DNA from 2 places in the Janthinobacterium sp. JF4 genome. Region 2 is predicted to be linked to the other one. Evidence: predicted binding sites of a transcription regulator. Region 2 holds the regulator's gene; the other holds the start of a gene.
The links. The regulator LexA, encoded in region 2, represses DNA repair genes until DNA is damaged. The targets are predictions, from matches to a motif close to ACTGTATNNNNATACAGT.
Positions count from the first base shown of each region.

Region 1 (14,602 bases), on a different contig from region 2:
TGCACGGCGGCGAAATCATCGCCGAAGGCACCTTGTCCGACATTCTCAAGAACAAGAAATCGCTGACGGCGCAATACCTGAACGGCAAGCTGAAGATCGCCGTGCCCGCCAAGCGCCACGCCAGCAATCCGGAAAAGCAGCTGGTGATCACTGGCGCGACGGGCAACAACCTGAAAAAGGTGTCGCTGAGCTTGCCGGTGGGCTTGATGACCTGCGTGACGGGCGTATCCGGCTCGGGCAAATCGTCGCTGGTCAACGATACCCTGTATCCAGCCCTGTCGCGTCATTTGTATGGTTCGCAAACGGAACCGGCGCCGCACGAATCGATCAGCGGGCTGGAGCATTTCGACAAGGTCATCTCCGTCGACCAGGCGCCGATCGGCCGCACGCCGCGCTCCAACCCCGCCACCTACACGGGCTTGTTTACGCCGATCCGCGACCTGTTCTCCACCGTGCCGACAGCCAAGGAACGGGGTTACAGCGCGGGCCGCTTCTCGTTCAACGTCAAGGGCGGACGCTGCGAAGCGTGCCAGGGCGATGGCGTGATCAAGGTCGAGATGCATTTCTTGCCCGACGTCTACGTGCCATGCGACGTGTGCCACGGCAAGCGCTACAACCGCGAGACGCTGGAAGTGCACTACAAGGGCAAGAACATCACGGAAGTGCTGGGCATGACGGTGGAAGAGGCGCACGAATTCTTCAAGCCGGTCCCCTTGATCGCGCGCAAGTTGCAAACCCTGCTCGACGTGGGCCTCGGCTACATCAAGCTGGGCCAGAGCGCCACCACCCTGTCCGGCGGCGAGGCGCAGCGCGTCAAACTGTCACTGGAACTGTCCAAGCGCGACACGGGCCGCACCCTGTACATCCTCGATGAACCGACCACGGGCCTGCACTTCCACGATATCGACTTGCTGCTGAAAGTCATCCACCGCCTGCGCGACCAGGGCAACACCCTCGTCATCATCGAGCACAACCTGGACGTCATCAAGACGGCCGACTGGATCGTCGACCTGGGCCCGGAAGGGGGCGCCGGCGGCGGGCAGATCATCGCCACGGGCACGCCGGAAGACGTGGCCCTGAACCCGGCCAGCGTGACGGGCAAGTACCTGGGGCCGCTGCTGAAGCAATAAAACAGCGCTGCCCGCTCGATCCCCCGGCCAATGATCTTGTTCGGGGGATTTTCAGTTTGGGCAAGCTGCCCTACGAGCATTCGGCATGCTGCCGCGGACTTATTTCACATTAAATCCCACCACCGAGCCTCCAAGCGCGCTGATATATAAAACGCCATTGGCCGACATCGACAATACCCCACCGGTCGGCTCGGTCCATACAAGCTGGTGGGTCTTCACATCCAGCGCATAGGTAGTCCCGCTGAACGAAACAAAAACCAGGTTCTTCGTTACCAGGAGATCCGTGCCGGAGAACGATATTAAGCGCCGCGGCACTTCCCAGCTCCATAATAATTTGCCGTCGCTTTCCGCGCGCGCTTCCAGCATGGACGTCGCATCATCCACTACGTACACCACGCCTTCCGCATACGCAAAATTATCGCCATAGGTGCCAGTGCTGGACCACGCCACCTTGTTTTGCTCAACGTTAAAATTGACCAGTTTTCTGGTCTTGCTGGCACTTTCCGGCTGCGTCATGCCGAAGATGGAGCCAGGTGCACCGGCGACCGGCGCCAGCGAAGATGCGCTCGTAGAGGTCCACATCATCTCCGGGGTGGCCATCGTCCTCTGGAGTGTTCCCGTCGCAGCGTCGGCCAGGGACAAGCCTTGGTCAAGGCTGAACAAATTGCTGCCCTGTAGCGTCGCCGAAGTCATGGGCGCAAACCATAATGGCGTTCCCGTGAGCGCCTCCAGCGCCTGCACGCCATTCGTATCGCCACTGGCAACGCTATGGAACAGCTTTCCACCACTGACCATCGGCTTCATCCATAAAGGAGGTATGGTATAGCCGTCGCGCTTGGGGAATGATGAGTAGGATGTGAACACCGTCGTTCCGGTGCTCGCATTCAAACCATACAGTACTTGCCGGCTGTCATCGGTGCCAGTTCTCACATACAGCATATCGGCCGAAGTGCTGGAAAAAGGATCTCTGCCGAAATCACGGCTCCAGGCGACGCTGCCGTCGGATTCCTTCAGCGCATACAGAATCGCACCTGCGTTCAAGAAAACATGATTGGCGGAAATCACCATTGGCGTGCGGTGCATATAGCTGGCGCCGGGAATGGGCCAGGTCCAGCGCCTGGAAAATTTCGACACATCGAGCGTGACGGGTACATAACTGGAGCGTTGCGCATTGCCTCGCTCACCTTGCCAATCGGACACACCCGGCCAGCGCGTCAACGCAGTCAAGGTAGACAACGCCCTGACTTCAACGTCATATGGCACCGACATGGTCGTCACCGGATAGCGCGCGCTGCACTCAAGGTCACGGCAGGCGCGTATCTCAATGTTACCGCGATAGCGTCCACTGGCCAGGGCTGGCACCGTTTTCAGCGTGAACTCATACATGAAGTCACCATTCCAGCGGAAGTCGGACGTTTTGATAAAGACGCCTTTCGGATCGGTGGCGGTAATGTACAGATTGATTTTAGACTGTCCGGATGGTGCCGCAAGCACGCCGCTGGTCGTGGCGGCCTGCCCCTCATAAAAAGATTCGGATATGGAAATTGGATTAACAAACTCCACCGGTATGACGTGCAAGGCGCTGACCGAGTAAGGCAGCAACTGCCTTGAATAGGAGATCGGATTGCTGCAGGCCGCATCCCGGCAAACCTGGATTTCCATATAGCCTTCATAAGTACCAAACGACAGCGTGCTCGGCATCTTGATCAGGGCGGTATACGTCACATTATTCTCTTGAGTAACGGAACTACTCAACTGCAATACGCCAGTTGGATCGAAGAAGCGGAAAAAAAGCGGTTCTGTCGCCGGGCTGCTCAAAGTAATCTGCACTTTCGATACCTTGCTCTCGCCAAGCAGCATGACTTCCACCATCTTCGATGGCGTAAACGTCAACGCCGGATAGATCACACCAGGCTTGGTGGGTACGACTGGATCTGGCTGTGCAGGGGTCACCGGCGTTACTGGCGCAATCGGTGTTTCGGGTACTGGTACGGTCGGTGGCACCGTGACCACAGGCGGCGTCGGGGTCGGAGGAGCGACATTGCGCCCCCGCCGCCACAGGCGCTGATACAGCATAGGATAATCGAGGCGAGCAGTTTCTTTACAGACATCAGCATATCCACATTATTTTCCATCAAGAAATTTTCAAGTTGTCAAATAATATAGATTGATAAAAATATTGTCTATCTTTTAAAACATGCTTCTGCGCCGCGATGGTTTGACGCCACGCTAAAAAGAGCCCTGCATGGAATATCTCGGCCCAATAAAAAACGGCGCGGATTGCTCATGCAATCCGCGCCGTTTCTCTTTTTGATAGCACCCCAGTCATTGCCGGCGTGTCATTTATCGCACGCCAGTCTTTGCCGGCGTGTTTCTCCCCCACTACTAAATCTTACTCAGCCAAACGCTTCTCCAGCGCCGCCTTGTTATCTGCCAATTCTTGCGGCAGATGATACGCGAGTTTTTCGAACAACTCCGTATGCAATTTCAATTCTTCCACCCACGCGGCCTTGTCGATCGAAGTGATGGTGTCGAACTGTTCTTGCGTGAATGGCAAGCCATCCCAGTTCAGGTCGCCATACTGCGGCGTCGTGCCGAACAGGTTTTCCACGCCGCCCGCCTTGCCTTCGATGCGCTCGAGCATCCATTTGAGCACGCGCATGTTGTCGCCAAAGCCAGGCCAGACGAACTTGCCTGCTTCGTCCGTACGGAACCAGTTGACGCAGTAGATCTTCGGCAGGGCGGCGGGGTTGACTTTGCCCACCTTGACGCCCATGTCCAGCCAGTGCTGGAAGTAATCGCTCATGTTATAGCCGATAAACGGCAACATGGCAAATGGATCGCGGCGCACGACACCCATCTGGCCCACGGCCGCGGCCGTCGTTTCCGAACCCATGGTGGCGGCCATGTAGACGCCTTCAACCCAGTTGCGCGCTTCGGTCACCAGCGGCACGGTGGTCGAGCGACGGCCGCCGAAGATGAAGGCCGAGATCGGCACGCCGGCCGGATCGTCCCAGGCGGCGTCGATCACTGGGTTTTGCGTAGCGGCAACCGTGAAGCGTGCGTTCGGGTGCGCCGCCTTGGTGCCGGACGCTGGCGTCCAGTCCTTGCCCTGCCAGTCGATCAGGTGGCTTGGCGCTTCCTTGCTCAAGCCTTCCCACCACACGTCGCCGTCGTCCGTCAGCGCCACGTTGGTGAAGATCGTGTTGTCGCGCATGGACGCCATGCAGTTGTAGTTGGTTTTTTCGTTGGTGCCCGGCGCCACGCCAAAGTAGCCCGCTTCCGGGTTGATGGCGTACAGGCGGCCATCCTTGCCCGGCTTGATCCAGGCGATATCGTCGCCGATGGTGGTCACTTTCCAGCCGTTAAAACTTGCCGGCGGGATCAGCATGGCGAAGTTGGTCTTGCCGCAAGCCGATGGGAACGCTGCTGCGACGTAATGCTTCTTGCCTTCCGGCGATTCCACGCCGAGGATCAGCATGTGCTCGGCCAGCCAGCCCGGATTGTTGTCCGATGCTTGCGCTTCCTGGTAGCCCATGTTCGAGGCGATGCGCAGGGCGAAGCATTTCTTGCCCAGCAAGGCGTTGCCGCCGTAGCCGGAACCGAAGGACCAGATTTCGCGCGTTTCCGGGAAATGCACGATGTACTTGGTGCTGTTGCACGGCCATTTCACGTCTTGCTGGCCGGCCGCCAGCGGCGCGCCCACGCTGTGCACGCACGGCACGAACGCGCCATCCGTGCCCAGCACGTCGTACACGGCACGCCCCATGCGGGTCATGATCTTCATGTTGACGGCGACATAAGGCGAGTCGGACAGTTCCACGCCGATGTGCGCGATCGGCGAGCCCAGCGGGCCCATCGAGAAAGGCACGACGTACATGGTGCGACCACGCATGCAGCCGTCGAACAGGCCGTTCAAGGTGTGGCGCATCTCGCCAGGTTCGGTCCAGTTATTCGTCGGGCCGGCCGCTTCTTTTGTTGCCGAGCAGATATACGTGCGGTCTTCGACGCGGGCCACGTCACTCGGGTCGGAGCAGGCCAGGTAGGAATTCGGGCGCTTTTCGGCATTGAGTTTTTTCATGGTGCCGCTGGCAACCATTTCAGCGCACAGGCGCTCGTACTCTTCTTGCGAACCATCGCACCAGTAGATGCGGTCTGGCTTGGTCAGCGCGGCAATGTCGGCCACCCAGTTGATCAGTTTCTGTTGTTTAATATAAGCTGGGACGTTGAGTGCGGCGACGCCACCCATGACGGGCTGATTCATATTACCTCCAATACCAATAAAAGAAATTCTGGTCGTTCCGGCAAGACAGGCAGCATCGTTGAGAGGTGGCTGCGGCTCACTGCGGGCGGTGCGTTCACGCGGGCAGGGCTCTGGTGTCGTTTACCTGGATCATGCACCCAGGCTGCAGGAACAGTTTGCGCTATAACTATACTCAGGAAGCTTCAAAAGTGCCGGCGATTGTACACCCGCGTACCGGCTATTCTCGCAAAAATGTAGGAGAATAGCTTGACTAATGTAGTAGGCTATTCAGCATTTCCCGTATCCTGTTATTTCCCTACCAAATCCTCACTAAAATCGGCCATCCACCATGAAAATTGCCATCCTCGATGATTACCAGGATGCCGTGCGCGGCCTCGATTGTTTCCAGTTGCTCGATGGCCACGAGGTCAAAGTGTTCAGCAATACGGCGCGGGGCCTGGGCCAGCTGGCGATCCGCCTGGCGCCGTTCGACGCGCTGGTGCTGATCCGCGAACGCAGCAGTTTCAACCGCGCCTTGCTGTCGAAACTGCCGAATCTGAAACTGCTTTCGCAAACGGGCAAGGTCAGCGGCCACATCGATGTGGCGGCCGCCACCGAGCTGGGCATCGCCATCGCGGAAGGCATCGGCTCGCCCACGGCGCCGGCCGAACTGACGTGGGCGCTGATCATGGCGGCGCAGCGCAAGATCGTGCCGTACGCGCAACATTTACAGGAAGGGCTGTGGCAAACGTCATCCATCGAACCGGCGCGCAACACGCTCGGCACGGTCTTGAAAGGGCGCACCCTGGCGATCTGGGGCTACGGCAAGATCGGTCAATTGATCGCCGGCTATGGCCGCGCCTTCGGCATGACCATCCTCGTGTGGGGCAGCGAAGCGAGCCGCGCGGCGGCCGTGGCGGCCGGCGATACGGCGGCAGCGTCGCGCGAGGCCTTCTTTGAACAGGCCGACGTCTTGACCCTGCACCTGCGCCTGTCCGACGCCACACGGGGCCTGGTGACAAACGAGGACCTGGCGCGCATGAAGCCGACGTCCCTGTTCGTCAATACCAGCCGCGCCGAGCTGGTCGCCGATGGGGCGCTGGAAGCGGCGCTGCCCCAGGGGCGTCCGGGCGCCGCCGCGCTGGACGTATTTACGGACGAGCCGCTGCCGCCCGGCTCGCCACTACTGTTGCTGCCGAACGTGCTGGCCACGCCCCACCTGGGCTACGTCGAGCGTGACAGCTATGAACTGTATTTCCGCTACGCCCTGCAAAACATCGTCGATTTTGCGCAGCATCAATGCACGCGCCTGCTCAATCCCGAGGTGCTGGCGCATGCGCGGCAAGTCCCTCAGGAGCGCTGAAACCCCTTGATGAGGTCCGGCTCGCCCGTGATGCGGATGGCGGGCGCGGGCAGCACATGCCGACCGCGCCACAGCCCAGCCCAGCCGGGCGGCCAGGCAATGTCCGGTCCGCCGTACGGCGCCACGCCGGCGCGCACGGCGACGACCGGCACGGGCGGCATGTCGGGCAAGGGCTCGCCTGCCGTGCGCGGCATGTCCAGGCTGTACATGTAATTGGGTAACAAAGCTTCGCAGACGCGGCCAAACCAGTCGCTATGGTCGTCGTCGCGCCCCAGCGCCTGCGCCAGCCCCTGCGGGTCGAAACGTGCCAGGGCATCGATCAGCTCGCCAGTGGTGGCGCCCGGCGTATCGCCCCAGCCCATCACGGGGTTGACGTTGTAGTCGGCGCCCGAGCCATACCAGCCTTCGCGCCAGGGCCGCTGCATCCAGTCGCGCGGCCCCGTAAACAAATGCCAGCGCCAGTGCAGGCCGGACGGCTTGGGCCAGGAATACAGATACAGTTTTTGATAGCCAGCCTGGTGCAGCTCGCGCACCATGGCCATCAGGCGTGCATGCGGCATGCGGTCCGGTGGCGCGCGGCGAAACAGGATCGCTTCGCCATCGGCAAACTGCACGTCGTCGGTCGACAGGTTCAGGTCCAGGGTCCGCGCTTCGCTGCCGAAACGGGCGGCAATCCAGCCCGTCAGCAAATTGACGGACGTGATCACCCCGTAACCGCGGTGGCGGTGAAAAATGACGGTGCCGGGAGCGAGCGCTTTCATACGGAGTCGGGGTGGCAGGCAAACAAAGAAACCAGTGTACTCACAGATGGCCAAATTTTCCAGATGCGGCGCGGTAGCAGGGCGGCAAGCACACGGCCCCATCTGCGGCGCATTCACGCAACGGCGACAATCCACGCTATCATGCGCGTCATTCTCCACTGACATCGTGACCACATCATGACTTTGCGCATACTCGCCACCGGCGGCACTTTCGACAAACACTACAACGAATTGAACGGTACCCTGGGCTTTTCCGACAGTCATTTGCCGGCAGCGATTGCCCGCGCGCGCATGACGGCGCCCGTGGCGCTGGAGCAATTGCCGCTGCTCGATTCGCTCGACATGCAGGATGCGGACCGCCAGCGCGTGCTGGCCTCGTGCCGCGCGGCGCACGAAAAAGCCATCGTCATCATCCACGGCACCGACACCATGCGCGAAACGGCGCAAGTGCTGGGCGCGGCGAACCTGCAGCAAACGGTGATTTTGACGGGCGCCATGATTCCCTACGAAATCGACAACTCCGATGCCCTGTTTAACCTGGGCTTTGCCTGTGGCGTGGCGCAAACCTTGCCAGCCGGCGTGTACGTGGCCATGAATGGCCAGATCTTTGCCTGGGACAATGTGCAAAAGAACCGCGCCGCCGGCGTATTCCAGCCCTTGTAAGCCAACGCCTGACAGGGCGCGACAGGCAGACCAGCAAACGCTCTGGCTGACACGCTGTCACAATTCGACCAGCCCGTTTTCAACGGGCTTTTTTACGTTTTTTTACCTTTCACAAATTCTGCAAAGCAACGGTTTTCCTCGAATTATTGTAGGCAAAGCATTGAATTGCCAATACAATAATTTTATGTTGTAAAAAAACGCCATTGATCCTTTTTAAAAACGGCGATATTGTTAAATATAAAACTGTAATTTAACAATTAAATTAAATATTCTTCTGTATCCATAATTTATTGCCAAATCCGACACGGTTGAGGTGCATTTTTTCTTGCTGAGACGACATAATGATTGCCTCGACAAGTAATAAGTGCATTTATAACAATATTGTGCTAAGTAGTCTTCCACCTCCCACCGACGTGGTTCCGCCTACCGTACACGAGCACCGCTAGCCCTCTATCCGATGGCTTGATACGTGCTCGTGTGCTGCTTGTCGTTATTAAAACTACTACGGAGTAATTGTTATAATGGCATTCAAAGAAAAAATTGGCGTGCGCAGCGTACGCCTGGCCCTGACCGTACTGGCAGGTAGCGTCTTGTTCTCTGGCCAATCCATGGCGGACGAAGCAATTCAAAAAGTTGAAATTACCGGTTCGAGTATCAAGCGTATCGCTGTCGAAGGCGCCTTGCCAGTACAGCGCCTGTCGCAAGAAGCGATCGCCAAATCGGGCGCCACTTCGGTAGCCGACCTGATCCAGGCTCTGCCAGCCATGCAAGGCTTCACCATCGGCGCAGTTGCTGCCGGCTCCGATTCGGGCGGCAATACCAGTGCATCGCTGCACGGTATCGGCGAGTCCTACACCCTGGTACTGCTGAATGGCCGCCGCATCGCGCCACAAGGCTCCGGCACCACGGTCAACCTGAACGCCATTCCGATGAGCGCCGTTGAGCGCGTCGAGATCCTGACCGACGGCGCTTCGGCCCTGTACGGCTCGGACGCCATTGCCGGCGTACTGAACTTCATCCTGAAGAAAAACCAGCAAGGTGCCACCCTGGAAGCCACCTATGGCGGTCCGGAAGACAAAGGCGGCAACGCCTGGAATACCAGCGTCACCTACGGTTTCGGCGACCTGGACGAAGACCGCTTCAACGTGCTGCTGTCGTACCGCCACGACGAGCAGTCGAAACTGAGCGCCACCGACCGCAAGTTCGCCGCTACCTCGTATGTGCCATTCAGCCGCAACGGCAACAACTACGTATGGGACCGCACCAGCACCTCGGCTTCGCCAGCAGGCGCCACTGTTGCCTACAATAGCGGTGCTAAATCGACAGCCTTTACGCCTTACCTGGCGATGAATGGCAAGTGCCCTGAAGACTCCTACAAGACGACCAGCAACGCGCGCGCTTGCGGCTTCGACACGGGCTCCACCGTGGAAGTCGTACCGCAATCGAAACGCGACAGCCTGTTCTCCAAAGCTACGTACAAGCTGAACGACAACCTGAACGCGTTCGCCGAACTGGCCTACTCGCGCTACGACCTGACGGCGCGTATCGCCGCCAATCCGATCCCGATTTCGATCGCCAAGGGCAGCGCGCTGTACAACACCTATGTATCGCCCTACCTGACGCCAGCGCAACGTGCCGACGTCAAGTCGATCACCGCCAACTACCGCAGCACCGACTTCGGTCTGCGCGCCAGCAACACCATTACCGAAACCAAACATATGGTCATTGGTGTGGAAGGCGAACTGGGCGCGTGGAACTTCGAAAGCGGCCTGACCTGGTCGCAAAACTCGATCGACGAGCGCTACACGGGTGGTTACCAAAAGAGCCAGGAATTCAAGAACATCCTCGCCAATCCGGATTTCGATCCGTTTGCAACCACGCAAAAACCATCCGTGCAGGCACAAATCGCTGGCGCGCAGTTCGTCGGTTCGGTGCGTACCGCATCGACCACGATGCGCGGCCTCGACACGCACGGTTCGCGTGAATTGTTCTCCTTGCCAGGCGGCAAGGCCAGCCTGGGTATCGGTGGCGACTACCGCACCTATACCTATGAGCAATCGCCAGGCAGCAATGCCACCGGTGACGATATCTACAACTTCAACACCAAAGCCGCCTACGACATGAGCCGCGACACCTACGGCGCGTTCGTCGAGTTGCTGGCGCCGCTGGCCAAGTCGTTCGAAATGACCGTGGGTGGCCGTCACGATGCTGTCAAGGCGATCGATGACAAGCTGAACCACAAAACTGTCGGCAAGAAAGACAGCGCCAATACCTACAAGGTATCGGCACGCTGGCAGCCAGTACAGACCGTGCTGATCCGCGGTTCGTACGGCACGGGCTTCAAGGCACCAAGCATGCTGGAAATTGCTCAGCCACTGGTCAACGCCGGCTTTACCGCCAAGAAATTTGACTGCCCATACCCAGGCAACGCACTGTGCCGCGCGGAAGCAACGCAATACAACGCCGTGTCGCAAGGCAATCCAGATCTGCAATCGGAAAAGTCGAAACAGTTCACCCTGGGCTTCCGTGTCGAGCCTAGCTCGGCCTTCTCGTTCGGCGCCGACCTGTGGGATGTGAAACTGCGCAATGCCGTGTCGGAAGTTTCCGAAGAGCAAGCATTTGCCGATCCGATCAAGTATGCGTCGAGCTTCGGAACTTATACCGAGCCATCGACCGGCATCACCTATTACTCGTTCAAGAAACTGTCGGTCAACATCGGCAAGAAGGAATACCGTGGTATCGACTGGGATCTGTCGGCCAACCACAAGTTTTCCTTCGGCAAGCTGACGGCCCAATTGAGCGGTACGCACATGTTGCACGCCAACTACACCAAAGCCGGTAGCGATAATATCTACACCAGCAACATGAACTTCTTCGGCGACACCAACGAAGTCACGTTCCGCAACCTGATGAAGCTGACGACGACCCTCGACACGGGCCGCCTGAGCAACACGGTAACCGTCAACTACCGTAACGGCTACACCGATGCAGCCGCTACCGTGTATAACCTGGCGACCCAGCAAGAAGAGAAAAACTTCCGCCTGCAAGTACCGTCGTACACCACGTTCGACTGGCAAGCACGTTTCGCCTTTGACAAGCAAACCACGATCCGCGCAGGCATCAAGAACCTGTTCGACCGTGCACCACCGCTGTCGCTGCGCGCTTCGTCGGGCCACCAGGTTGGTTTCGACCCACGCTACGCCGATCCAATGATGCGTTCGTTCTACATCACCGGCAACTACAAGTTCTAATTTGACGTTTTGAATTAACTTGTCTGAAAGCGCCTTGCACTTCACCGTGCAAGGCGCTTTTTTTATGCCGAAACATATTGCACAGGCGAAAAAAAGGAGCCGCAGCTCCTTTTCCATACCGATATACCTGCTTTTATGCAGTTGCTTCGCCGCCCAATGCTTCGACCACGTCGGCCATCAGCTTGCTCAGTTCGCCCGTCATCAGCATCACGTCGCCGTCGAAACGCTCGTCGTCGTTCTTCGTGCTCGATTCCGTTTCCTTGATCACGTCCAGCGGCTTGACGCTCTTGATGGCCAGGGACTCCGTCAGCACGAACGAGATCTTGTCGTTCCAGGTCATGGCCAGGCGCGTGCACTGCTTGCCGGCCGCGATGTGGCGGCGCACGTCGTCCGCTTCCAGGGTGTGGCGCACGTAGCGCACGGTGGCCTTGCTCTCGCCCGTGGCGCGCAGTTCCGTATCCATGTCGACCGTGAAGCCGGCAGGCGCATCGTCGGCCTGCAGCCATTCCGTCATCACCGCCACGGGCGAGCGCTGCACGCGCAGGCTTTCCAGCGGCAATTTGTCGACGGCTTTCAACAGCAGCTTGATGACTTCATCGGCTTTCGCCGGGCTGGCGGCATCGACCACCAGCCAGCCATTGACGGGGTCGATCCACGTCCAGACGTTGCTGCGGATGCTGAAAGCGCGCGGCAGCAACTCGTCGGCCACGCGTTCCTTCAATTCCTTCATGGCTTTTTTACCCGGCGCAAAGCCTTGCGCTTCTTCCATCTCGGCGGCGCGGGCCTTGGCGACCTGGTTGATGACGGTCGCTGGCAACAGTTTCTTTTCCGTGCCCAGCAAGATCAGCATTTGCTTGTTGACCACGTGGACCAGGCCGCCGTTCGGGCGTGGCGTATCCCAGCCCTGGCGCATCAGATCCATGCTGGTCGCCGGCGTAAATTTGTTCGAGGACAAGGCCTCTTCCAGTTGTTCTGGCGTATAGGCCCATGGTGCGGGCAGGCGGTAAATCTGAAGATTCTTGAACCACATAGTTTTTGTCTTCCGTTTGTTTCAGTAGTGCCAGGGGAACGCCATTCTACACTTTCGACATGAAAATGCCGTCAAAAGCGCGGTCTGGCGCGGTATGTGTCTTACAGGAAACGTGCTACAGGGCCGGGAACAGCTCGGCCTGGGCGGGAACCTGCCGCATCACGATGGCCGGGTCGCACAGGGCAGAAATGCGCACGCCCAGCAGGCGGATTTTCTTTTCGAATGGCACGCGCCGCAAACAATCGCGGCTGGCGCGCAGGATGGCGGCGGCGTCCGCCGTGGCGCTGGGCAAGGTGACGTCGCGCGTGACGGTGCTGAAATCCTCGAAGCGCAGCTTGATGCCCACCGTGCGCCCCGCCAGCGACTGTTTATCCAGGTCGCCCGCCACGCGCGTGCACAGGCTTTCCAGCTTTTCCGACAGGGTGGCGCGGTCGCGCACCACCTGCAAATCGCGCTCGAACGTCGTTTCGCGGCTGACGGATTTGGTTTCCCGGCTCGTCTGCACGGGGCGATCATCGATGCCCAGCGCCGCCTGGCGCAGCCAGCCCGTGTACAGGTCGCCGAACTGCGTGCGCAGCATGGCCATGTCGGCCCGGGCCAGCTCGCCGATCGTGACTATGCCCAGGGCTTCCAGCTTGGCCGTCGCCTTCGGGCCGATGCCATTGATCTTTTTCGCCGGCAAGGGCCAGACGCGCGTTTCGATATCCTCGGGCGACAAGATGGTGAGCCCGTCGGGCTTTTCCAGGTCGGAACAGATTTTTGCCAGCAATTTGTTCGGCGCCAGGCCGATCGAGCACGACAGGCCTGTCGCCTCGAACACGGCCGCCTTCAGGCGCGCCGCCATGGCCGGCGCCTGCTCGCCGTATTCGCTCAGGTCGACATAGATTTCATCAATGCCCACGTTCTGGATGATCGGGCACAGCTGGGCCACGGCTTGCTTGAAGCGCGCCGAATATTCACGGTAGGCCTCGAAGTCGGCCGGCAGCAGGATGCTGTCGGGCGCCAACTTGGCCGCCTTCATGATGCCCATGGCGGAAAACACGCCGAACGCGCGCGCCGCATACGTCGACGTGGTGACGACGCCGCGTCCCACGTAGTCGCGCATGCGCGCAAACTGCCGCGTACCGTCTTCCAGTAGCACGGGCTGCTGCAAGCGCCCGCCGCCGATGACGACGGCCTCGCCGCGCAATTGCGGATATTTCAACAGTTCCACGGAGGCAAAGAAAGCGTCCATGTCCAGATGGGCTATCCAGCGGCGGGCGGGTGACTCGGGAAGTGGGGAGGCAGATGTGGTCAAGGACACCTCGCGGCAAGATACTGTAGTTATATACAGTATCGCTGGAAATGCCCATGGATGCAAGTTGAAACACGCGCGCACCGCAGTTGCTTTTCTCAATAGCAAGATTACAATCCTGACACAACTATTCAAAGGAGTCGCCTTGTCCATTACCCATCACGCTGCGCGCCGCCGGTCCATTTGGTCATCCATCCTGCCGGCCCTGCTGCTGTCCACCTTGGCGCCAGCCGCGCTGGCCGCCGATGCAGCCGCCACCGCGCCTGTCGCCGCCAAGACAGCCTGGCAGGAAACGCGCCACGGCACGGTCGTCACGGACGACTACCGCTGGCTGCAGAAGAAAACCGATCCTGCCGTGATCGATTACCTGAATGCGGAAAACGCCTACACGGCGGCCGTCACGGCCCCGATCCAGCCGCTGGCCGACAAGGTGACTGCGGAAGTCAAGGGACGCATGCAGGAAGTGGACTTGTCCGTGCCTGCGCGCCAGGGCAATTTCTACTATTACACGCGCATGGAAGCGGGCAAGCAATACGCTATTCACTGCCGCCGTCCCGTCGGCAAGAACGGCGCCTACGATGCCCAGGCGGCTGAGGAAATCCTGCTGGATCAGAATCAATTGGCCGAAGGCCACAAATTTTTTGCCGTGCGCGCGTTTGCCATCAGCCCGAATGAACAGCTGCTGGCCTACACCACCGACACGACGGGTTTTCGCCAGTACGAACTGCACGTCAAGGATTTGAAAACGGGCAAGTTGCTGGGCGATACCATGCCGCGCGTGACGTCCCTGGCCTGGGCGGCGGACAATGCCACCCTGATGCTGACGCAGGAAGACGCCACCACCAAGCGCGCGGACCGATTGTTCCG
Region 1 is NZ_JCAQAV010000018.1:83,156-97,757, forward strand. It holds gene uvrA (excinuclease ABC subunit UvrA) at 1-1,130, shown strand, start outside; gene AC54AF_RS15385 (outer membrane protein assembly factor BamB family protein) at 1,230-3,206, opposite strand; gene AC54AF_RS15390 (phosphoenolpyruvate carboxykinase (GTP)) at 3,523-5,394, opposite strand; gene AC54AF_RS15395 (NAD(P)-dependent oxidoreductase) at 5,723-6,736, shown strand; gene AC54AF_RS15400 (L-asparaginase) at 6,724-7,497, opposite strand; gene AC54AF_RS15405 (asparaginase domain-containing protein) at 7,675-8,160, shown strand; gene AC54AF_RS15410 (TonB-dependent receptor) at 8,682-11,411, shown strand; gene AC54AF_RS15415 (recombination-associated protein RdgC) at 11,545-12,441, opposite strand; gene dinB (DNA polymerase IV) at 12,557-13,738, opposite strand; gene AC54AF_RS15425 (S9 family peptidase) at 13,881-14,602, shown strand, end outside.
Region 1: dinB (DNA polymerase IV) is a predicted target of LexA. The motif match lies at 13,758-13,775, and genes of this name have one in related genera.

Region 2 (14,602 bases):
TCCTCACAGATATAAAGAAAGCTCCCCATGTCCCGTATCGCCACCACCTTTGCCAATCTCAAATCGAACAACAAGACCGGCCTGGTCACTTTCATCACCGCCGGCGATCCCGGCCCTGACGCCACCGTGCCCCTGATGCATGCGCTCGTCGAGGGCGGCGCCGACATACTGGAACTGGGCGTGCCGTTTTCCGACCCCATGGCCGAAGGCCCCGTCATCCAGCGCGCCTGCGAACGGGCCTTGAAATTCAATGTCGGCATCCACGATGTGTTCGGCTATGTGCGCCAGTTCCGCGAGACGAACCAGACGACGCCCGTGGTGCTGATGGGTTATGCGAATCCTATCGAGCGCATCGGCAACGCCGCCTTCATTGCAGCGGCGCAAGCGGCTGGCGCCGATGGCGCCATCGTCGTCGATTACCCGCCGGAAGAGTGCGAGGAGTTCGGTGCCGCCATGCGCGAAGCGGGACTCGACCTGATCTTCCTGCTGGCGCCCACCTCGACCGAAGAGCGCATCGCGCAAGTGGCCAAGGTTGGCGGCGGCTTCAGCTATTATGTGTCGCTGAAAGGCGTCACGGGTGCGGGCAACATTGATACGCAACAGGTGGCGGAACGTCTCGCGGCCATCCGCCAGCATGTAAAATTACCTATCGGCGTGGGCTTCGGCATCCGCGATGGCGCCACGGCCAAGGCTGTTGCCAAGGTGGCTGATGCCGTCGTGATCGGCAGCCGCATCATCCAGGAGATCGAAAATGCCCCGGAAGGCGGTGCCGTCGACGCCGTACGCAGCTTTACGGCAGGCATCCGCGCCGCACTGGACGCCTGAGCAAGCTTGTTGTTTACGCAAGCTCAGGTGGCGGCAAAGTTCGACAGCCCGGCGATAAACGGCTACACTTCGGCCACTGATTTGCCTGTTATTGTGCAATAGATAAAATTTTTGGTGGCGCCCTGCGGGGCGTCGCCGTTTACCGTCTGCCGGGGGCGTCCACCGACGCTACCCCTACAAGGGCCCAAGGAGAAAATATGAGTTGGTTGGAAAAACTGCTGCCACCGCGCATCCAGCGTTCTGATGCCGCCGCGCGCAAGACCATGCCGGAAGGCCTGTGGGTCAAGTGCCCGTCGTGCGAAGCCGTGCTGTACCGTACGGACCTGGAATCGAATCTGCACGTGTGCCCGAAATGCGATCACCACATGCGCATCCGCGCGCGTGAACGCCTCGACAGCCTGCTCGACGCGGGGGGGCGCTATGAAATCGGCCAGGAAATCCTGCCCGTCGACACCTTGAAATTCAAGGATAGCAAGAAATACCCTGACCGCCTGAAGTCCGCCATGGAAGCGACGGGCGAGACGGATGCGATGGTCGTCATGGGCGGCGCCATCATGAGCCTGCCGGTGGTCGTGGCGTGCTTCGAATTCGAATTCATGGGCGGTTCCATGGGTTCCGTCGTGGGCGAGCGCTTCGTGCGCGGCGCGCAGATCGCGCTGGAACAGAAAGTGCCGTTCATTTGCATCACCGCCACCGGTGGCGCGCGCATGCAGGAAGGCTTGCTGTCCCTGATGCAAATGGCGAAAACCACGGCCATGCTGACCAAGCTGTCGGAAAAGAAATTGCCCTTCATCAGCGTGCTGACCGACCCGACCATGGGCGGCGTGTCCGCCTCGTTCGCCTTCATGGGCGACGTCGTCATCGCCGAGCCGAAAGCGCTGATCGGCTTTGCCGGCCCGCGCGTGATTGAAAACACCGTGCGCGAAAAACTGCCGGAAGGTTTCCAGCGCGCCGAGTTCCTCGTCACCAAGGGCGCCGTCGACATGATCGTCGACCGTCGCAAGATGCGCGAAGAAATCGCGCGCCTGCTGGCTTTGTTGCAGAATCAGGCTGTGGAAGTGCTGGCTTAATTTGCCGCTGGCGTCGGGTTACGGCCTTTGGCCTAACCCGACCTACATCGTCCTGCCGCGTTATATCTCTTCTGCGCCTTGCGCATCGCATCCTTCAAGAAGTCTCCCATGCAAAACCTCCCTACGTCATTGCCAGACTGGCTCGCCCTGCTGGAAACCCGCCATTCGGAAACCCAGATCAACATGGGCCTGGACCGCGTGCAAGCCGTCAAGGCGCGCATGCAGCTGGCGTTTACTTGCCCCGTGATCATGGTGGCGGGCACGAATGGCAAAGGGTCCACCTGCGCCATGCTGGAATCCGTGCTGTTGCGTGCCGGCTACAAAGTGGGGCTGTACATCAAGCCGCACTTTCTCGATTTCAATGAGCGCGCCCGCGTGCTGGGCGAGATGGCCAGCGACGAGCAGCTCGTCGCCAGCTTCCAGGCTGTCGAAGCCGTGCGCGGCGATACGCCGCTGACGTATTTCGAATTCACCACCCTGGCAATTGTGCATTTGCTGTCGCAGGCCAAGCTGGACGTGGCCATCCTGGAGGTGGGCCTGGGCGGGCGCCTGGACGCCGTCAACGTGATCGACGCCGACGTGGCCATCGTCACCAGCGTCGACATCGATCACACGGATTACCTGGGCGACACGCGCGAAGCGATCGGCTTCGAGAAGGCCGGTATCTTCCGTCCAGGCAAGGCGGCCATCTGCAGCGACCCCGTGCCGCCGCAGTCGCTGATCGACCATGCGACCGCCATCGGCGCCGACCTGTGGCTGATGGGCCGCGATTTCAACTATTCGGGCGACAAGCAGCAGTGGAACTACGGCGGACGCGAGCAGCGCCGCAATTCGCTCGCGTATCCAAGCTTGCGCGGCGCCAACCAGATCCTGAATGCGACGGCCGTGCTGGCCGCGCTGGAAGTGCTGAAATTGAAGCTGCCCGTGGGCGCGCAGGAAGTGCGCACGGGCCTCGTGACGGTGGAATTGCCGGGCCGCTTCCAGGTCTTGCCCGGCCGCCCCAGCGTGATCCTCGACGTGGCGCACAATCCGCACGCGGCCTCGGCGCTGAACCAGAACCTGGGCAATATGGGTTTCCACCCGTACACGTATGCCGTGTTCGGCTCCATGCTGGACAAGGATATCGATGGCGTATTGGCCGCGATGAGCGAGCACGTCGACCACTGGTGCCTGACTGGCCTGCCGTCGCCGCGCGCGGCGACAAAGTCCGAGCTGGCCGCCAAGGTGCAGATCATGCTGGAAGATAAGCCCGACAGCAGCGAGCATACTGTGTCTATTTTCGATGATCCGGCACAAGCTTTTGCAAATGCAATGAGCCGGGCCGGTGAGAATGATAGAATTGTGGTCTTTGGTTCTTTCCTCACCGTTGCCGGCGTGATGAAGGCCCGAAAATCCTCACTTCACTGAAACGCACTCGACTGAAAATCACGCATGGGCTTGTTCTCGAAACTGTTTAAAAACAAGCAAGAATCGTCTGGCGAAGACAGCGGCTTTTATGTCCCTGGCGAAGCACAGTCGCCGACCCGCAAGCGCGCAGCCAACACCTCCGGTGGCGGCGGATCGCGCCGTGGCGGCAAGGAAGCGCCGGATCCGGTCTTGCCTGAAAAAAAGCGCGCACGCCGCCGCCTGGTCGGGGCCATTGCCCTGGCCCTGGGCGTCGCTGTCGGCTTGCCGATGCTGCTCGATTCCGAGCCGAAGGCACCGTTCAACGATATCGCCATCGACATTCCGTCGAAGGAAAAGGCCGTCGCGCCAGCACCGGCGCCCGTGCCGGCCGTTCCGGCCCAGGCCGCAGCAAATGGCCTGGACCAGTCCGAGGAAATCGTCGACGCGCCGCTGCCGCCTGCAGCCAAGCCCACGCCTGCGCCTGCGCCGGCACCCGTGCTGGCCGCCGCGCAGCCTGCGCCGCTCAAGCCGACCTATGTGGAACCGAAACCCGAGCCCAAGCCTGAACCGAAACCTGTCAAGGTGGAGCCGAAGCACGACACCAAGCCGGAGCCGAAACACGAGTCCAAGCCCGAATCCAAGCCAGAGCCCAAGCATGAAGTAAAAGCGGAAGCCAAGCCTGAGGCCAAGCCTGCCAAGCCGGCGCAATCGGCCGACGATGCGGCGCGCGCGCTGGCTATCCTGGAAGGCAAGCCACTGGACAAGCCGCAAGAGAAGGTGCAGGACAAGGCGCACGACGGCGGCAGCGGCAAGTTCGTGGTGCAGGTGGCGGCGCTGGCGACGCAGGACAAGGTCGATGAGTTGCAGGACAAGCTGCGCGAAGCGGGCATCAAGTCGTACACGCAGAAAGTCTCCAGCCCGGCGGGCGAGCGCATCCGCGTGCGCGTGGGACCGTTCGGCAGCCGCGAAGACGCCGAAAAGACCCGCGCCAAGCTGCAAAAGCTGGGCCTGGGCGGTTCGCTGGTGCCGGCGTGATGTTGCAAGGCTGAACGCGCGTGACGATCTTCGATTACCTGGTGCTGTTCGTCTTGGTGACGTCCGTGCTGATCAGCATGATGCGTGGCCTGGTCAAGGAAATACTGTCATTGGTCAGCTGGATCGTGGCTTTCGTCATTGCCAACGCCTATGGCGCCACCCTGGCGAAATTCCTGCCGGAAGCCGTGCCGGGCGAAGCCATCCGTTTGTTGCTGGCCTTCGTGGTGCTGTTCATCGGCGTGCGCATTCTGATGGGATTGCTGTCCATGACGGTCGACGCGCTGGTCAAGGTGACGGGCCTGAGCCTGGCCGACCGCACCCTGGGCAGCCTGTTCGGCGTGGCGCGGGGCCTTGTGATCGTGCTGACCGCCGTCATCTTGTGCGGCATGACGTCCATACCGCAGCAGCCATTCTGGAAAAACGCGCAGCTCAGCCCGCTCGCGGAGCAGGGCGCGCGCGCCATCAAGCCTTATCTGCCTGCCGCTTACGCGCAGCATGTGAAATTTTGAATTTTTTTAAAATCAGTAGCACAGTTTAGGAGCACACCATGTGTGGCATCGTCGGCGTCGTTTCCCATCAACCTGTCAATCAATTGCTCTATGATGCATTGTTGCTCCTGCAACATCGCGGTCAGGACGCGGCAGGGATTGCGACCAATCACAGCAGTATGTTTTCCATGCACAAGGCCAATGGCCTCGTGCGTGACGTCTTCCGTACGCGCAACATGCGTTCGCTGCAAGGCACGACGGGCATCGGCCATTGCCGCTACCCGACGGCTGGTTCGTCGAGCGAAGAGGAAGCACAGCCGTTTTATGTGAATGCGCCGTTCGGCATCACCCTGGCGCACAATGGCAACCTGACCAACTGGGAACAGTTGAAGCTGGAAATGTTCAAGAACGACCGCCGCCACATCAATACCGATTCCGATTCGGAAGTGCTGCTCAACGTGCTGGCGCATGAAATCCAGGAAGCGACGACGGGCCTGAACCTGGATCCGGAAGCGATTTTCAAGGCCGTTACCGTGCTGAACCGCCGCGTCAAGGGCGGTTACGCGGCCGTCGCGCAAATCGCCGGCGTGGGCTTGCTGGCCTTCCGCGACCCGCACGGCATCCGCCCGCTGTGCCTGGGCATCAATGAAACGGAGCAAGGTCCCGAATACCTGATCGCCTCCGAATCCGTGGCCCTGGAAGGTATGGGCTTCCGCTTCGTGCGCGACATCGGTCCCGGCGAAGCCGTCTTCATCGATGCCGACAAGAAATTGCACAGCGCCCAATGCGCCGACAATGCCAGCCTGAACCCATGCGTGTTCGAGTTCGTCTATTTGGCCCGTCCCGACTCCGTTATCGACGGCGCCTCCGTGTACGCGACGCGCCTGAAAATGGGCGAATACCTGGCCGAGAAGATCCGCGCCGAGTTGCCTGGCGTGCATATCGACGTGGTCATGCCGATTCCCGATTCCTCGCGTCCGGCCGCCATCCAGCTGGCCATGGCGCTGAACATCGAGTACCGCGAAGGCTTCATCAAGAACCGCTATATCGGCCGTACCTTCATCATGCCGGGCCAGGCGGCGCGCAAGAAATCCGTGCGCCAGAAGCTCAACGCGATCCCGTCCGAATTCAAGGACAAGGTCGTGCTGCTGGTCGACGATTCCATCGTGCGCGGCACCACCAGCCGTGAAATCGTGCAGATGGCGCGCGAAGCGGGCGCGACGAAAGTCATCTTCGCTTCGGCCGCGCCGCCGGTCATCTACCCGAACGTGTATGGCATCGACATGCCAACGCGCGACGAACTGATCGCCTACGGCCGCACGACGGAAGAAGTGTGCCGCGAAATCACGGCCGACTACCTCGTGTACCAGGATATCGGCGCGCTGAAGCAGGCGATCGCCGACGTCAACCCGGCCCTGACGAACTTCGAGGCATCGTGCTTCGATGGCGTGTACGTGACGGGCGACGTGTCGCAGGAGTACCTGGACCGCCTGGAATATGCGCGCCACCATCCGAAGGCGGCAGCGCCCGAAGATACGCCGCGTTCCCAGTTGAACCTGAACCTGGCAACGACAGAAGCATAAGTAAGCTGCCCGGCCGATGCCGGGCATTTTTTTCTCCGCGATCATGACCACCAATAAAAACTACGGCTTTACCACCACCATCCTGCATAACGACCGCCGCAAGGGCATCGAACACGGTTCCCTGCACAAGCCCGTACATACTTCTGTTGCCTTCGGTTACGCCGATGCGCGCCAGCTCGCCTCCGTGTTCCAGGGCAAGGAGCCGGGCTTCCGCTATGGCCGCCAGGGTAACCCGACGGTCTCCGCGCTGGAAGACAAGGTCAACAAGATGGAAGACGGCGTCGCCACCCTGTGCTTCGCCACCGGCATGGGCGCCATCGGCGCCGTAGTGCAATCCTTGCTGCGCGCGGGCGATCATGTCGTCTCGTCGGCCTTTTTGTTTGGCAACACCAACAGCCTGTGGCAAACGGTGACGGGGCAGGGTATCGCCGTGTCCTTCGTCGATGCCACTCTTGTCGCCAACGTGGCGGCCGCCATCACGCCGCAAACGCGCATCGTGTTTGTCGAAACCATCGCCAATCCGCGCACGCAGATCGCCGACCTGAAAAAAATCGGCGACTTGTGCCGCGAGAAGGGCATCTTGTACATCGTCGACAACACGATGACGACGCCATACCTGTTCCGCCCGAAAGCGGTGGGCGCGGGCCTGGTGGTCAATGCCTTGACGAAATCCATTGGCGGTCACGGCAATGCGCTGGGCGGCAGCTTGACGGACACGGGCGTGTTCGACTGGACCCAGTATCCGAACATTTTCGACAATTACAAGAAGGCGGCGCCGGCGCAGTGGGGCATCGCGCAAATCCGCGCCAAGGCCTTGCGCGACTTCGGCGCCTCCCTGGGCCCGGAAGCGGCGCACCATATCGCCGTCGGCGCGGAAACCATGGCCTTGCGCATGGACCGCACCTGCTCGAACGCCCTGGCGCTGGCCACCATGCTGGCCGCGGACCCGCGCGTGGCCGCCGTGCATTACCCGGGCTTGGCGTCGCACCCGCAGCACGCGCTGGCGACGGATTTGTTCCGCAGCTATGGTTCCCTGTTCAGCTTTGAGTTGAAGGACGGCATCGACTGCTTCGATTTCCTCAACCGCCTGAATTTAGCGATTCCAGCCAGTAACCTGGGTGACACGCGCACCCTGGTCATCCCCGTCGCCCACACGATTTTCTACGAGATGGGTGCCGAGCGGCGCGCCAGCATGGGCATTGCCGAATCGCTGATCCGGGTGTCCGTCGGCATCGAGGACGAGGTTGATTTGCTCGAGGATTTCCGCCAGGCGCTGGACGTATAACAAGCCGCGCAAATGAAAAAGGGCCGCGACAGTCATGCTGTTGCGGCCCTTTTTACGTGCGGCAGTCTAATGCCAGCTGCGCATGAGTCCGACGGCCAGACCTTCCAATGCAAACTCGTCTTCCGGCGACACGGTAATGACCTTGAAGTCGGGGTTTTCCGGCAGCAGTTCGATGACGGAGCCCGTTTTCTTGTAGCGCTTGACGGTGACTTCGTCGCCGATGCGGGCGACGACGATCTGGCCATTCTTGGCGCTGTCGACCTTTTTCACGGCCAATAAATCGCCATCCATGATGCCGGCGTCGCGCATGGACCAGCCGCGCACCTTCAGCAGGAAGTCGGGTTTGGCCGAGAACAGGGCCGGGTCCACGTTGTAGCTCGCTTCCAGGTTTTCCTGCGCCAGGATGGGCGAACCGGCAGCCACGCGGCCGATCAGCGGCAGCGACAGCAGCAGCGCTGCCGGCACTTTCGACGGCGCCGCTTCGGCGGCCGCGCCGATCAGGCGGATGCCGCGCGAGGTGCCGGGCGAAATCTCGATCGCGCCCTTGCGGGCCAGGGCTTGCAAATGCTCTTCGGCCGCATTGGCCGATTTGAAACCCAGTTCATTGGCGATTTCGGCACGGGTGGGAGGAAAGCCCGTATTTTCAATCGCGTCCTTGATCAGGTTCAGGATTTGTTCTTGTCGTGCTGTCAGCTTGATCATGAGCGGTGGGTGCATACTAAAATGCTGTCTATATGAACAGTCTGTATTTTTGTACAGTATCGCCCACTATGCAAGGGGATTTCCGTGTTTTCGGCGAATTTCGCAAGAAATACTTGTCCACGGGCGGAAAGCAGGGGCGAGTACGCGCTTTTCGGACGCTTGAGGAAGGAATGATTGAAACGTTTGCAAAAGGCGGTTATAATCTTCGGCTGACCTTCCCACACCCGTCTTGACGCCGGGGTGGGCGATTATCAATCCGACCTGAAGGAGTTTGCATGCGTCATTATGAAATAGTCTTTATCGTCCATCCGGACCAAAGCGAGCAAGTGCCCGCGATGATCGAACGCTACAAAGCCAGCGTAACCACCCGCGGCGGTTCGGTTCACCGCGTGGAAGATTGGGGCCGCCGTCAAATGGCTTACTCGATCCAAAAGCTGCCTAAAGCACACTACATCTGCCTGAACATCGAATGCGACAACGAGACCCTGGTCGAGTTGGAAACAGCATTCAAATTCAATGATGCCGTGTTGCGTCACCTGACCGTTAAAATGAAGAAAGCTGAAACAGCTCCTTCGCCGATGATGAAATCGGTACAACGCGAAGACGCGGCCAAAAGCCACCGCACCGAAGCACCAGCAGCCGCTCCTGCCGCAGCAGCAGCTTAATTCTTGACCAGGATCGTGCGCTGAACCAGCTACAAGTTACCGCCATCATTGCCGAGCGCGAAATATTGCGCTATACCCCGGCAGGGCTGCCGATTGTGAATGCAGTATTGCAACACAGTTCGCAGCAGATGGAAGCAGGGATTGCCCGTTTGACCGAGTTTGATGTTGCCGCGCTAGCCGCTGGCGAGATCTCAGGCCGGTTCAGTCAGGCAAGCTTGGGCGGGGTGTATCAGTTCACGGGTTTCCTGGCCAGGAAGAGCCGCAACAGCAAGAGTTTGGTGTTTCACATCATTGATTTTAGTGCAGTCAATTCTGACTAGCGCATTTTAGATACAGGAGCCTGACATGGCATTCGGTAAAAAGTTCGACAAAAATAAGCTCAAGCTTAAAGAAAAACGCAAACAGCAAAACCCATTGTTCAAACGTAAGAAGTTCTGCCGCTTCACCGCAGCTCACGTTGAACAAGTCGACTACAAAGACGTCGACACGCTGAAAGACTTCGTCCAGGAAAACGGCAAGATCATGCCAGCACGCCTGACCGGTACCAAAGCGCACTACCAGCGCCAAGTCGACACCGCAATCAAGCGCGCTCGCTTCCTCGCGCTGCTGCCATACACCGATCTGCACCACGCTTAATCGGTCAGATATTCCTGGAGAAGAACTATGCAAATCATTCTGTTAGAAAAAGTTGTTAACGTCGGTAACCTCGGCGAAGTCGTCAAAGTCAAAGACGGTTACGCACGTAACTTCCTGATCCCGCAACGCCTGGCACGTCGTGCTACGGCTACCGCTGTGGCTGAATTCGAAGTCAAGCGCGCCGAACTGGAAAAAGCTGCTGCCGCCAAACTGGCCGCATCGCAAGCCCAGGGCGAAAAACTGAGCGGCCTGACCGTTCAAGTTGCTCAAAAAGCTGGTGTTGATGGCCGTCTGTTCGGTTCCGTCACCAACTTCGACATCGCTGAAGCGCTGAGCAAGCAAGGTTTTGCTGTTGAAAAAGCACAAATCCGCATGCCTACCGGCCCGCTGAAGATCGTTGGCGAGCACAACGTTTCGGTTGCTCTGCACACCGACGTGGTTGTGGAAGTTGTTATCGCTGTCGTTCCAGACGCGAACGCGTAATCGTCTGCGGGCCTGGCCCGCAAGCGTTGCCGCACTATGAAAAGCCGGGCTCGCCCGGCTTTTTTGTGGCCTTTTTTTCGCTCAATTTCAGCCCTTTATTTTTGCCAGCACGCCGAAGCGGGTATAATTCGCGCCATGAACGCCCCCTCTGATCCGCAACTGGATTCCCTCCGTATTCCGCCGCATTCGATCGAAGCAGAACAATCCGTCATTGGTGGTCTGCTGCGCGACAATGCAGCGTATGACCGCATCGCCGACTTCATGCATGCGGAGGATTTCTATCGCTATGACCATCGCATCATCTTCGAGCAAATCGTCAAGATGGTTAACGCTTCCAAGCCAGCCGATGTCATTACTGTTTTTGAAACCCTGACCCAGCTCGGCAAGGCCGATGATGTGGGCGGACTCGCTTACCTGAACGCCATGGCGCAAAACACGCCATCGGCCGCGAACATCCGGCGCTACGCCGAGATCGTGCGCGACCGCGGCGTGCTGCGCAAACTCATCACTGTCGCTGACGATATCTCCGGCACGGCCTTCAGCCCGCAAGGCAAGGAAGTCAAGCAGATGCTTGACGAGGCCGAATCGAAGATTTTCGCCATCGCCGAAGAAGGCGCGCGCGGCGCCCAGGGCTGGACTGCCATCCAGCCCCTGCTGACGCAAGTGGTCGAGCGCATCGACGAACTGTACAGCCGCGACAACCAGAGTGAAATCACGGGCGTGCCCACCGGTTTCATCGACCTCGACCGCATGACCTCCGGTCTGCAGCCGGGCGACCTGGTGATCGTGGCAGGACGCCCCTCGATGGGCAAGACGGCGTTTTCCGTCAACATCGGCGAAAACGTGGCCATCGACAGCGGCTTGCCCGTGGCCGTGTTCTCGATGGAGATGGGCGGCGCCCAGCTGGCCATGCGTATGCTGGGCTCCGTCGGACAGCTCGACCAGCACCGCCTGCGCACGGGCCGCCTGAACGACGAAGACTGGCCGCGCCTGACGAATGCGATCCAGAAGATGAACGACGCGCAGTTGTACATCGATGAAACGCCGGCGCTCAACTCGATCGAATTGCGTGCCCGTTCGCGCCGCTTGTCGCGTCAATGCGGCAAGCTGGGCCTGATCATCGTCGATTACTTGCAGCTGATGTCTGCCAATACGCCGGGCGACAACCGCGCCACGGAGATTTCCGAGATTTCACGGGGCTTGAAAGGCCTGGCGAAAGAACTCGGTTGCCCCGTGATCGCGCTGTCCCAGCTGAACCGCTCGCTGGAGCAACGCCCGAACAAACGTCCTGTCATGTCCGACTTGCGCGAATCGGGCGCTATCGAGCAGGATGCCGACGTGATCCTGTTCATTTACCGCGACGAGGTGTATAACCCCGACTCGCCAGACAAGGGAACGGCCGAAATCATCATCGGTAAACAACGTAACGGTCCAATCGGCAGCATCCGCCTCACCTTCATGGGGCAGTACACCAAATTTGGCAATTACAGTGGTGGCCTGGCGCTTTACCAAGGCGACTAACACAGCAGCACTGCTATTCCATTGGCCGCCCCCTCCACCGGGGCGGCTTTCTGTAGTAAATAACACGACTCAATGCTTAACGGAGAATGACATGTTTGGACGCTTGATGCCCACTGAGGGCAAGTTTTTTGAATTGTTTAACCAGCACGCGGAATTGTGCGTCAAGGGCGCCAAAGAGATGCTCGGCCTGATGACCAATTTCGACGACCTGGAAAACCGCGTACATGCGATCGAAAGCATCGAGAAACAGGCGGACAAAGTCACCTACGCCACCGTGGAAATGCTGCACAAGACCTTCATCACGCCGATCGACCGCGATGACATCCATCAGCTGATCACGCGCCAGGACGACATCCTCGACCTGCTGGAAGATGCGGCGCAAACCGTCTCGCTGTACGACCTGAAAGCCGTCACGCCGGAAGCCAAGCGCCTGGCCGAACTGGTGCTGGCCTGTACCGAAAAAGTGCGCGACGCCGTCGCCATGCTGCACAACATGGACAACTCGCGCAAGATCGTCGCCATCTGCGAAGAGATCGACCGCCTGGAATCGGACGCCGACCACGTGATGCGCGCCGCCATGTCCAAGCTGTTCCGCGACGAACCGGACGTGCGCAACCTGATCAAGCTGAAAGCGATCTACGAAATTCTGGAAACCGTGACCGACCGTTGCGAAGATGTGTCCAATATTATCGAAGGCATCATCGTCGAAAACGCGTAAGCGTTGGGCTGTCCTGAACCAGAATCAGAAAAGAAACTATAATGACCATACAAATCAGCATCTACGTGCTAGGCCTGTTGATCGTCCTCGCGCTGCTGTTTGACTTCATGAACGGCTTCCACGATGCCGCCAACGCGATCGCCACGGTGGTCTCGACGGGCGTATTGAAACCGCAGACCGCGGTTGCCATGGCCGCCACGTTCAACTTCGTCGCCATCTTCGTGTTCCACCAGCTGACTGTGGCCGCCACAGTGGGCAAGGGCACCATCGATCCGGCAGTGATCGACCAGTACGTGATCTTCGGCGCGCTGATGGGCGCCATCTTCTGGAATTTGTTTACCTGGTACTACGGGATTCCCTCGTCGTCCTCGCACGCGCTGATCGGCGGCCTGGTGGGCGCGGCCGTCGCCAAGTCCGGCACCGGCGCGCTGGTCGCGGCCGGCCTGTGGAAAACCGTGGCCTTCATCGTCATCGCACCCGTCCTGGGCTTTGTGTTCGGCTCGATCATGATGCTGATGGTGTCGTGGATCTTCGTGCGCTCGACGCCGCGCAAGGTCGACAAGTGGTTCCGCCGTTTGCAACTGGTCTCGGCGGCCGCCTACAGCCTGGGCCACGGCGGCAACGATGCGCAAAAAACCATCGGCATCATCTGGATGCTCTTGATCGCCGCCGGCTACTCCAGCGCGGCCGATGCCATGCCGCCGATGTGGGTCATCATCTCGTGCTATACGGCGATCAGCTTCGGCACCCTGTTCGGTGGCTGGCGCATCGTCAAGACCATGGGCCAGAAGATCACCAAGCTCAAACCGGTGGGCGGCTTCTGCGCCGAAACGGGCGGCGCGATCACCCTGTTTGTCTCGACGGCGCTGGGCATTCCCGTGTCGACCACGCACACCATCACGGGCGCCATCGTCGGCGTCGGCTCGTCGCAAAAAATGTCGGCCGTGCGCTGGGGCGTGGCGGGCAATATCGTCTGGGCCTGGATCTTCACGATTCCCGCCTCCGCGTTTGTTGCCGCGGTTGCCTGGTGGATTGGCCAGCACATCATGTAAGGCGGCCTTGGGCCAACTGGGCGCCTGTATAAAAAAGGAACCGTGAGGTTCCTTTTTTTATGCGCCGGCCAGTTCCACCGTCAGTCCCTCGCAGGCGAGGAACACCTGCAGGCCGTCCAGGCGGCTCGCATAGCGGCCCATCACGTCGGCAAACACGGCTTCGAGCTGCTCGTCGCTGCGGGTCGGTTCGTGGTGGGTGCAGTACAGGCGCCGCGCGCCGCAGCGCAGGGCCAGGTCGAAGGCGGCGTCGAAGGTGCCGTGGCCCCAGCCCTGCTTGCCCGGGTATTCCTCGCGCGTGTACGAGCAATCCATGATCAGCGCATCGACGCCGGCGACCAGCGCGTCGATGCCGGCCTGGCGCTGCGCATTGCGCGCCGCGCAGGCCGCGTGCTCGGCATGGCCGGGCGGATGCAGGTTGTAGAACGGCTCATGGTCGCCGCTGAAAAACAGCGCGGCGCCGCCGCAGTCGATGCGGTAGCCGAGGTTGACGACGGGGTGGTTCATTTCCGCGCCGCGCACGCGGGCGCCACCCACCTCGACGGCTTCGCCGGGCGCCAGGGTGCGGTATTCGATACAGGCCGCCATGGCCGCTTCGCTGACGGGGAAATAGCTGTTTTGCAGCTGCACCGCCATCACGTGCTCAATGCCGCGTCCGGCGGCGGCATCGTGGGCGCCGTGCAGGCGCATGCGGTTGCCGGCCACGAACAGGGGCGAAAACATGGGCAGGCCGTGGATGTGGTCCCAGTGGCTGTGCGTGATGAAGACGTGCGCGTCGACGGGCTCGCCTGGCGGCAGTTGCTGCGCCAGCGAGAAGATGCCGCTGCCCGCGTCGAGAATGATCAGGCTATCGTTGTCGGTGCGCACTTCGATGCATGTGGTGTTGCCGCCATAGCGCGCCGTGCGCGGGCCGGGAGAGGGGATGGAGCCGCGCACGCCCCTGAACGTGAATTTCATTCAGTACCTTGTTACGGTGTAATTATTGTTGATTCTATTCTAATTAATGAAATTGGCGGCAACATTTATGTGTGTTGCGATACGGAAAGTTATTTCATTTTGTTGTAACTAAGTAATGTACAGTGCGCAGGGTGGCCGTTACACTGACGCTTGCCGACTTCCCCTTTTTTTGCTTGCCCATTACCTGATTGTCATCAAC
Region 2 is NZ_JCAQAV010000032.1:9,901-24,502, reverse strand. It holds gene trpA (tryptophan synthase subunit alpha) at 28-825, shown strand; gene accD (acetyl-CoA carboxylase, carboxyltransferase subunit beta) at 1,023-1,895, shown strand; gene folC (bifunctional tetrahydrofolate synthase/dihydrofolate synthase) at 2,004-3,302, shown strand; gene AC54AF_RS20235 (SPOR domain-containing protein) at 3,327-4,316, shown strand; gene AC54AF_RS20230 (CvpA family protein) at 4,337-4,825, shown strand; gene purF (amidophosphoribosyltransferase) at 4,864-6,387, shown strand; gene AC54AF_RS20220 (cystathionine gamma-synthase family protein) at 6,431-7,672, shown strand; gene lexA (transcriptional repressor LexA) at 7,739-8,374, opposite strand; gene rpsF (30S ribosomal protein S6) at 8,650-9,039, shown strand; gene priB (primosomal replication protein N) at 9,060-9,359, shown strand; gene rpsR (30S ribosomal protein S18) at 9,385-9,675, shown strand; gene rplI (50S ribosomal protein L9) at 9,703-10,158, shown strand; gene AC54AF_RS20190 (replicative DNA helicase) at 10,294-11,679, shown strand; gene AC54AF_RS20185 (DUF47 domain-containing protein) at 11,771-12,397, shown strand; gene AC54AF_RS20180 (inorganic phosphate transporter) at 12,436-13,449, shown strand; gene AC54AF_RS20175 (MBL fold metallo-hydrolase) at 13,507-14,403, opposite strand.